2 regions of the Modestobacter sp. SSW1-42 genome follow, and region 1 is predicted to be linked to the other one. Evidence: predicted binding sites of a transcription regulator. Region 1 holds the regulator's gene; the other holds the start of a gene.
What was found. Region 1 encodes LexA, which represses DNA repair genes until DNA is damaged. Its sites were predicted from a motif close to TCGAACANNTGTTCGA; they were not measured.
Positions count from the first base shown of each region.

Region 2: the regulator LexA is predicted to act here: its motif matches at 2,292-2,307, upstream of ACGBYP_RS05955 (DUF222 domain-containing protein).

Region 1 covers NZ_JBISCA010000005.1:378,224-382,428, forward strand. Annotated here, with positions in the region: gene nrdR (transcriptional regulator NrdR) at 1-450, opposite strand, end outside; gene ACGBYP_RS18990 (LysM peptidoglycan-binding domain-containing protein) at 739-1,335, opposite strand; gene lexA (transcriptional repressor LexA) at 1,634-2,440, shown strand; gene ACGBYP_RS19000 (hypothetical protein) at 2,522-3,589, opposite strand; gene ACGBYP_RS19005 (phosphatase PAP2 family protein) at 3,561-4,205, opposite strand, start outside.
Region 2 covers NZ_JBISCA010000002.1:138,371-142,575, reverse strand. Annotated here, with positions in the region: gene ACGBYP_RS05965 (bifunctional metallophosphatase/5'-nucleotidase) at 1-1,134, shown strand, start outside; gene ACGBYP_RS05960 (methionine synthase) at 1,118-2,176, shown strand; gene ACGBYP_RS05955 (DUF222 domain-containing protein) at 2,325-3,482, shown strand; gene ligA (NAD-dependent DNA ligase LigA) at 3,651-4,205, shown strand, end outside.

The DNA of each region.
Region 1 (4,205 bases):
CTCGGGCCGGAGCCGCTTGAGCTCGGCGATCTCCTTCTCGAAGTCGGCCGCGGAGGAGAAGGAGCGGTAGACGCTGGCGAAGCGGAGGTAGGCGACCTCGTCGAGGTAGCGCAGTGGCCCGAGGATGGCCAGGCCGACCTCGTTGCTGGGGACCTCGGCGGCACCGGTGGCCCGTACGGCGTCCTCGACCTTGGCGGCGAGGACGGCGAGCTGCCCCTCGTCGACCGGGCGCCCCTGGCACGCCCGGCGCACGCCGGCGATGACCTTGTTGCGGTCGAAGGGCTCGCTGACGCCGCTGCGCTTGACGACGGCGAGCACCGGCTCCTCCACGGTGGTGAACCGGCGGCCGCAGACCGGGCACGACCGACGGCGGCGTGTGGTGGCGCCCTCGTCGGTCTCCCGCGAGTCGACGACCCGGCTGTCAGGGCTGTGGCAGAACGGACAGCGCACCGGGCACCTCCTCGATCGGCGGGCCGCCGGGGCGACCGTGGTGACGTCTCCTGTGGACCGCCCGGGGGACATCCGGTGGATGTCCTGGGGCTGACCTGGGGAAGCGCCTGTGGAGAAGAACTACACCTCTGTCACACAAGATGTTGGGGTGAGGTTAGCCCCGCACCACTACAGGTGCAACCCCTGGGGTCCGGCGCGTCGCCCCTCGTCGCAGCAGCACCGCCCGCACCAGGCACTTCGCCACGCCACGCCGGGAGACGGTGTGACCCAGGGTCGCCGGAGCGCGGCTCAGGGCAGTTGGAGCTCCGCGCCGGGCATCAGGTCGACGCTGTACAGACCGTTCAGCTCGACGATGGCGTCGACCACGGCGCGGGGGTCCTCGTCGGGGGCGACGTCGCGCGCGATGGACCACAGCGTGTCGCCGTACCGCACCACGACGGTGCTCGAGCCGGCCAGCTGCAGTCCGGTCTCGCGCCCGAGCTCGACGGTGACGACGGTGGCCGCGGCGACCGACAGCCCGATCGCCATCGACAGCCCGGCGACGACCCGCCGGCCACGGGCGGTGAGCCGCAGCGGCGCCGGCGGCGGCCGGTCGACACCCCGGCGGCGCACCCGCACGACGGGGCGCGCCTCGACCGCGCAGCCACCCCGGACGGGACGGCCGGCGGCGAGGCCGTCGAGCCGGGCCGGCCGGGCGCCGGGGCGCACCGGGTCGCGGCGCCCGGTGACCGGGGCGACCGGCTGCGGCCCCCGGCCGGCGAGCGGCTCGGAGCACGACGGCGCCACCCGGGCGACGGGCCTGGCCGGCCGTCGCACGGGCGCGGCGGGGACCGGGGGGACGGGCACCACGGAGAGGACGGGGGTGTCGAGCTGTGGGCTGACCATCGGGGGCACTCCTGGAGGTCTGGCGGTGGGACGTCGTCGGACGCCCGGTGCGCCCAGGCGGTCCCCCCGAGGCAGCGGCCGCCTCGAACGCCTGTTCGATTCGAACGTCTGTGCGATGTCTACCGCATCCCTCCGACAAGTCCACCCCTGGACGCGCGACTCCTTCGAACAGGTGTTTGAACTACACCGGTGTGACCCGCTACCGTGCACCCGAGATCGCTGACCGGACTGCTCCCGGCCCTCCGGTGCCGGGCAGCGACCGGGAACTGCTGCCCCGGCAGCCGGACGAGGAGGACACATGGCGGCCGACGGCCCCACGGCAGGAGGCACGAGGTCCTCGCGGCGCAGCCGCACGACGACCGACGCCCCTGGCACCGACGCCACCACCGCGGGGAGCGGAGCGGTCGCCGCCGTCCGCGAGTTCCCCGAGCGCGGGGAGGCCGGCGACGGCCTGACCCAGCGCCAGCGCCGCGTGCTGGAGGTCATCCGCGACTCCATCGACCGCCGCGGCTACCCGCCCTCCGTGCGCGAGATCGGCGAGGCCGTGGGCCTGTCGTCGGCGTCCTCGGTGGCCCACCAGCTCTCGGTGCTGCAGCGCAAGGGCTGGCTGCGGCGTGACCCGAACCGGCCCCGCGCCCTCGACGTCCGCATGCCGGGCGAGACCAGCGTGATGACCGAGTCCCCGGCCGAGACGCCGACCGCCGCGACCGGCACCGACGAGACCACCCCCACCCCCACGTACGTGCCGCTGGTCGGCCGGATCGCCGCCGGTGGCCCGGTGCTGGCCGAGCAGGCCGTGGAGGACGTGTTCCCGCTGCCCCGCGAGCTGGTCGGCGACGGCACGCTCTTCATGCTCAAGGTCGCCGGTGACTCCATGGTCGAGGCCGCCATCTGCGACGGCGACTGGGTCGTCGTCCGGCAGCAGCCGACCGCGGAGAACGGCGAGATCGTCGCCGCGATGATCGACGGCGAGGCCACCGTCAAGACCTACAAGCGCCGCGACGGGCACGTCTGGCTGATACCGCACAACCCGGCCTACGAGCCGATCCCGGGCGACGACGCCACCGTCCTCGGCCGCGTCGTCACCGTCCTGCGCCGGGTCTGAGCGAGGACGCCCTCTCCCCCACTCCTCGCAGGCTCGAAGCGGCCCCTGAGAGGAGGCGGGGGGGGGCGAGGAGGTCCTCGCTCAGCCCTGCCGACGGCGGAGCCGGCCGCCGATCCAGACCAGCAGCGTGGCCACGGCGGCCGCGATCAGCCCCGCGGTGACCGGGCTGACGCCGCCCCCCAGGTCCAGCGGTGCGGCAGCGGCGTCGTCCGGAGCGGCGTCCGTGGCCGGGGCGGGGGCCGCGGCGGCGGCCACCGGCACCAGCGTGACGACGGCCGGCAGGTCCTCGCTGGTCACCAGCAGGTCGCGGTCGTTGCCGGCGAAGGCGATCGCCTCGCCCTGCGGGGAGTCCGGCAGCGCCACCCGCACCGGCGGCCCGCTCAGCGCCCCCGCGACGTCGGAGTCGGCCAGCGGCCACACGTAGGCGTCGGTGTAGGTGCGCAACGCGATGCGCTGCCCGTCGGCGGAGACCGCGCCGCCGGTGACCAGCAGCTGTCCGGCGCGCCCGACCGGTCCCCCGGGCGTGCCGGTGAGCGTGAAGCCCATCCCGAGCACGCGGGTCATCGGCAGCGTCACCCCGTCGGCCAGCGGCTCGGCCGGCCGGTAGACCGAGCTGGCGCCGAGCACCTCCTTGGTCACCAGGTACGGCGTCCCGTCCGGGGCCAGCAGCAGCGCCTCGGCGTCGTGGGGGCCGTCGGGGTAGGTGAGCCGGGTGAGCGTGCTGCTGCCGTCGGGACGCAGGCCGATCAGCGCGACCGTCTCCCGCTGCTGGTCGTTGTCGCCGATGTCGGCCAGCCACACGGTGCCGTCGGCGCCGAGCGCCAGGTCCTCGGGGTCGTAGGGGTCGACCGCGGCGGTGCGCACCTCGCCGACCGCGCAGGCGCCGTCGAGCACGTAGACCTCGGCCTGGTCACCGCCGTCGTTCATCGCGAGCATCGCGTTCCCGACCCCGACCAGCCCGGAGATCTCCGGCAGCCGCTCGTCGGTGATCTCGCACCGGGTCGTGGGCGCGCCGTAGGTGTCGTCGGCGGCGGCGGGGGTCGCCGGCAGCAGCACGGCCAGGGCGCCCAGGGGTGCGCTCAGCGCCGCCCCGGCCACCCGGGTCCGGCGGCGGGCGCGGTCAACCCTGCTGTCGGCCCGCTCTGGCACGGGCCCAGCGTGACACCGGCAGCGCGTCGATCGCATGAACCACGCCCAAGAGCAGCACGCCGACGGCCAGCCCGGCCACCACGTCGGTGACCCAGTGGAAGTTCAGCGCGACCATCGTGACGCCGGTGACGAACGGCCCGACGACGGCGAGCAGCCAGCAGGCCCGTTGCACCCAAGGCGGCAGCCCGAACTCCACGGCCTGCCAGCGGGCCACCCCCCACATCAGGGCCGCGTTGGCCACGTGACCGGACGGGTAGCTGCCGCCGCCCCGGTGGAAGAACGAGCCGGGGTACTCGGGGGCGGTCCGCCCGGTGCCCCACTTGAACGCGTAGACGACGGCGGTGAGCAGCACCAGCGCCACGACGATGCGCAGCGCGGGGACGTAGGTGCGCCGGCGGACCGCGGTCCAGGCGACGAGGGCGGCCAGCAGGACCAGCACCGTGCCGCGCCCCCCGGCCTGGGTGAACACCCAGACCGGCCAGTAGGCGGCGGAGTCGCGCAGGTCCCAGCGGTCGACGACGGTGGACACCCGCAGGTCCAGCGCCTCCAGGACGCCCCCGGCGAGCAGGTCGACGGTGACCGCCACCAGGACGACGGCGGCGGCGCCGAGCAGCCA
Region 2 (4,205 bases), on a different contig from region 1:
ATCGGCGACGTCGTCGACTACTGGACCGCGCAGGCGGCGGAGGCCGGTGACCGGGTGGTCGGTGAGGCCACCGCGAACATCCGCCGTGCCGGCACCGAGAACCCCGACGGCTCCTTCACGGCCCGCCGCGACGGGGAGTCCAGCCTCGGCAACCTCGTCGCGCAGATGCAGCTGGAGGCCGTGCAGGACCCCAGCTTCGGGGACCCGGTGCTCGCCTTCATGAACCCCGGCGGCCTGCGGACCGACGTCCTCGCCGGTGAGGTCACCTACAGCGAGCTGTTCGACGTCCAGCCCTTCGGCAACACGGTCAACGTCGTCACCCTGACCGGCGCGGACATCCGCGGTGTCCTGGAGCAGCAGTTCCAGGCCGACCAGGGGCGCGGCAGTCAGCTGATCCTGGGCACGTCCGAGGGCTTCACCTACCGGTACGACCCGGCCCAGCCCTACGGCCAGCGGGTCGACCCGGGGTCGATCACGCTCGACGGCACCGCGATCGAGCCGGCGACGAGCTACCGGGTGGTGGCGAACTCCTTCCTGATCGGCGGCGGTGACTCCTTCGCCGCGTTCACCAACGGCACCGACCCGGCCACCGGCCCGGTCGACGTGGACACCGCGGTGGCGTACTTCGAGGCCGACTCCCCGGTGGCCCCGCCCGCCGCGGACCACGCGCAGCGGGTGACCTTCACCGCGGACCAGGTCCCCGCCCCGGCCGCCGGGCTGGGTGGCACCACCACGGAGCCCGAGCCGGCGACCACGGTGGACGGCGTCAGTGGCCTGCTCGGCGTGGCCGGGGCCGGCTTCGCGTGTCCGGTGCCTGCGACGCCGACGCCGACGCCGACGCCGACCCCGACGCCCACTCCGGCCCCGATGCCGATCCCGGTGCCGACTCCCACCGAGCAGCCGACCCCGACGCCGACTCCCACCGAGCAGCCGGCTCCGGCGCCGACCTCGGCCGCGCCGTCGACCCACCCGGTCGCCGGCGCGGGCTCGGGCAGCAGTGGCGGTGGCGGTGGCGGGCTGGCCTACACCGGGTCCCCGGTCGGGGCGATGCTCGCCGCCGGTGGGGTGCTGCTGGCGGCCGGCGTCGGCCTGACGGCGGCGGGCTACCGTCGTCGCCGTGGCCTCGCCGACTGACGACCGGGACGACAGCACCACCCCGGGCGATGAGCCCGGCAGCACCGACGACCTGAGGCCGGCCCCCGCACCCTGGGGGCCGGCCTCCGGCGTCGGGTCGCTGCCCGGCACCGACCCGGTGGAGGCCGTGCGGCTGGTCGTCGGCGAGCTGCCCGACCTCCCGCACCTCCCCGAGCTGCCCGGCCGGGGCGCCGGGGCGGACATGATCGGCCGGACGGCGGCGCTGCTCGTCGACATCGCGGTCGACCTCACCCCTGCCGGGTGGCGGCTCGTCCCGCGACCGGGCAACGACCTGCGGCGGGCGCAGGAGCTGCTGGACCGCGACCTCGACGCGCTCTTCGACGTCGCCGAGCGCTACGCCGGCCCGTTCAAGCTGCAGGTCGCCGGGCCCTGGACGCTGGCCGCCGGGCTCGAGCGCACCCGCGGTGACCGGGCCGTCGTCGACCCGGGTGCCCGGCGCGACCTGGCCCAGTCGCTGGCCGAGGGGGTCGCCGCGCACGTGGCCGCCGTCTCCGCCCGTGTGCCGGGCGCCCGCGTCGTCGTCCAGTTCGACGAGCCCTCGGTGCCCGCCGTCCTGCAGGGCGGGCTGCCGACGGTCAGCGGCTTCGGCAAGCTCTCCGCCGTCGAGTCGAACGTCGTCGAGGAGCAGCTCGCCGTCCTGGTGGCCCGGGTGCCGACGCCGGTCGTCCTCCACTGCTGCGCCACCCGGGCTCCGCTGGACCTGTTCCGGGCCGCCGGCGCCGCGGCGCTCTCCTTCGACCTCGGTCTGGTGCAGGACCTCGACGCGGTCGGGACCGCTGTCGAGGCCGGCACACACCTGTTCGTGGGCGTCGTCCCCGGCACCGACGCGACGCTGCCGGCGCCGAAGGCCACGGCCAGCCGGCTGCAGGCCTGGTGGCGCGAGCTCGGCTTCCGGGCCGAGGACCTGCACGCCGCCGTCACCCTGACCCCCGCCTGCGGGCTGGCCGGGGCGAGCCCGGCGTACGCCCGGAGGGCCATGACGCACGTGCGCGAGGCAGCCCGGTACCTGCTCCCGGAGTGAGGTCCCGGGTTGCGGAGTCGACGTCCCCGCCGCATGTCCAGAGGGTCGCCCGATCTGTGGACAGGCCGCTGAGCTGGTCTTTCATGTTGTGAGCACGACTCCCGACCGGTAGGATTCGAACAGGTGTTCGGAGAGGTCGGAGGTGTCGGTGAGCGAGTTGCGGTCGGCACTCGACGCCCTGGCTGCCGACGACCTGCACATGCTGTCCGAGGGGCAGGTGCTGGACCGGACGGCGCTGCTGGTGCAGCTCGGCAACCGGGTCGCGGCTGAGCTGACCTGTACGGTGCGGCACGGCGAGCTGACCCAGGCGGCGGAGCACGACGGGCTGAAGAGCATGCGGTCGTGGCTGATCGGCCACGCCCGGCTGGCCTCGGACGACGCGTCGAAGGTCGTGCGGTCCGGGCGGGCCCTGGAGCACTTCCCGGTGTTGGCCGCCGGCTTCGCCGACGGGGAGGTCACCGCGGCGCAGGTCGACCTCGTGGCGGACGCGGTGCGTCCGGCGGACGTGGCCGAGGCCGAGAGGCAGGGCGTCGAGCTGGCTGCCTTCGACCGGGACTGGGCGCAGATCGCGGCGGGTGCCTCCTACGACGTGCTGAAGGTGGCGGTACGGGCGTTCGAGGCCGCCCTGGACCCTGACGGCATGGAGCCGGATCCGACCGAGGGGCGTCGGCTCACGGTGGCCACGCACGCCGATGGCAGCGTGACCGGCCGTTTCGACCTGGATGCCGTCGGTGGGGAGAAGGTGAAGGCGGCGATCGAGTCGATCGTGCAGGCCGACCGGCCGAAGGGCGATGAGCGCACCCGGAGCCAGCAGAACGCCGATGCCTTCGTGCAGCTGTGCGACAACCAGCTCGCGTCCGGTGGGCTCCCGACGCTGCGCACGGTGAAGCCCCAGGTGGTCGTCACCGTCGACCTCGAGGACCTCACCGACCCGTCCACCGGCCCGGACGCCGCTCGGACCGGGTTCGGCGCGACGCTGTCGGCGGCGCGGGCCCGCTGGGTGGCGTGTGACGCGACGGTCACCCGGATCGTGCTGGGGCCCGACGGGTTGCCGTTGGACGTGGGTCGCACCCACCGGGTGGTGCCGTCGCACCTGCGCCGGGCGGTGGAGAACCGGGACGGGCACTGCGTGTTCGCCGGGTGCGGGGCGCCGACGCACTGGTGCGACGTCCACCACCTCGTCGAGTGGGTCAACGGCGGGGAGACGTCGTTGGAGAACTCCGCGCTGCTCTGCGAGCGGCACCACACCAAGGTCCACCACGGGTTCCGCGTGGAGAGACCGCCGGACGGACGATGGCGGACGTAGCGACCCGACGGCACCGAGATCCTCATCGGCCCGCTCCGGTAGGTGACGTCGTCCCTGCCTGCGGTGATCCGGGACGACGTCCGCCCTGCCCCGGTGGCCGGCCCCCGCGTGGGTGAACCGGGCTCTGCACCCGGTTGGCTGTCGGACCCGCCGGATACGGTGCCCACCGTGACCAGCGCGGACCAGGTGGAGCAGGAAGCCGTCGGCGGACCCGACCAGCCCGCGGTCGAGGCCGCCGCCGACCGGGAGGACCTCACCGAGGTCCCCGACGACGCGCGCACCCGGCACCGAGACCTCGCCGAGGAGCTCGACCGGTACGCCTTCGCCTACTACGTGCAGGACGCGCCGCTGGTCAGCGACGGCCAGTACGACGAGCGGATGGCCGAGCTCAAGGCGCTCGAGGCCGCCCACCCGGCGCTGCTCACCCCCGACTCGCCCAGCCAGAAGGTCAACGGCGGCTTCGGCGCCACCTTCGCCCCGGTCACCCACCCCGAGCGCATGCAGAGCCTGGACAACGTCTTCAGCTCCGACGAGCTGTCGGCCTGGGCCGCCCGCGCCGAGCGGGACGGCGCCACCGGCGCCGGCTGGCTGTGCGAGCTCAAGGTCGACGGGCTGGCCATCGACCTGGTCTACGAGAACGGCCGGCTCACCGGCGCGGCCACCCGCGGCGACGGCGTCACCGGCGAGGACGTCACCGCCAACGTGCGGACCCTGTCCGTCGTC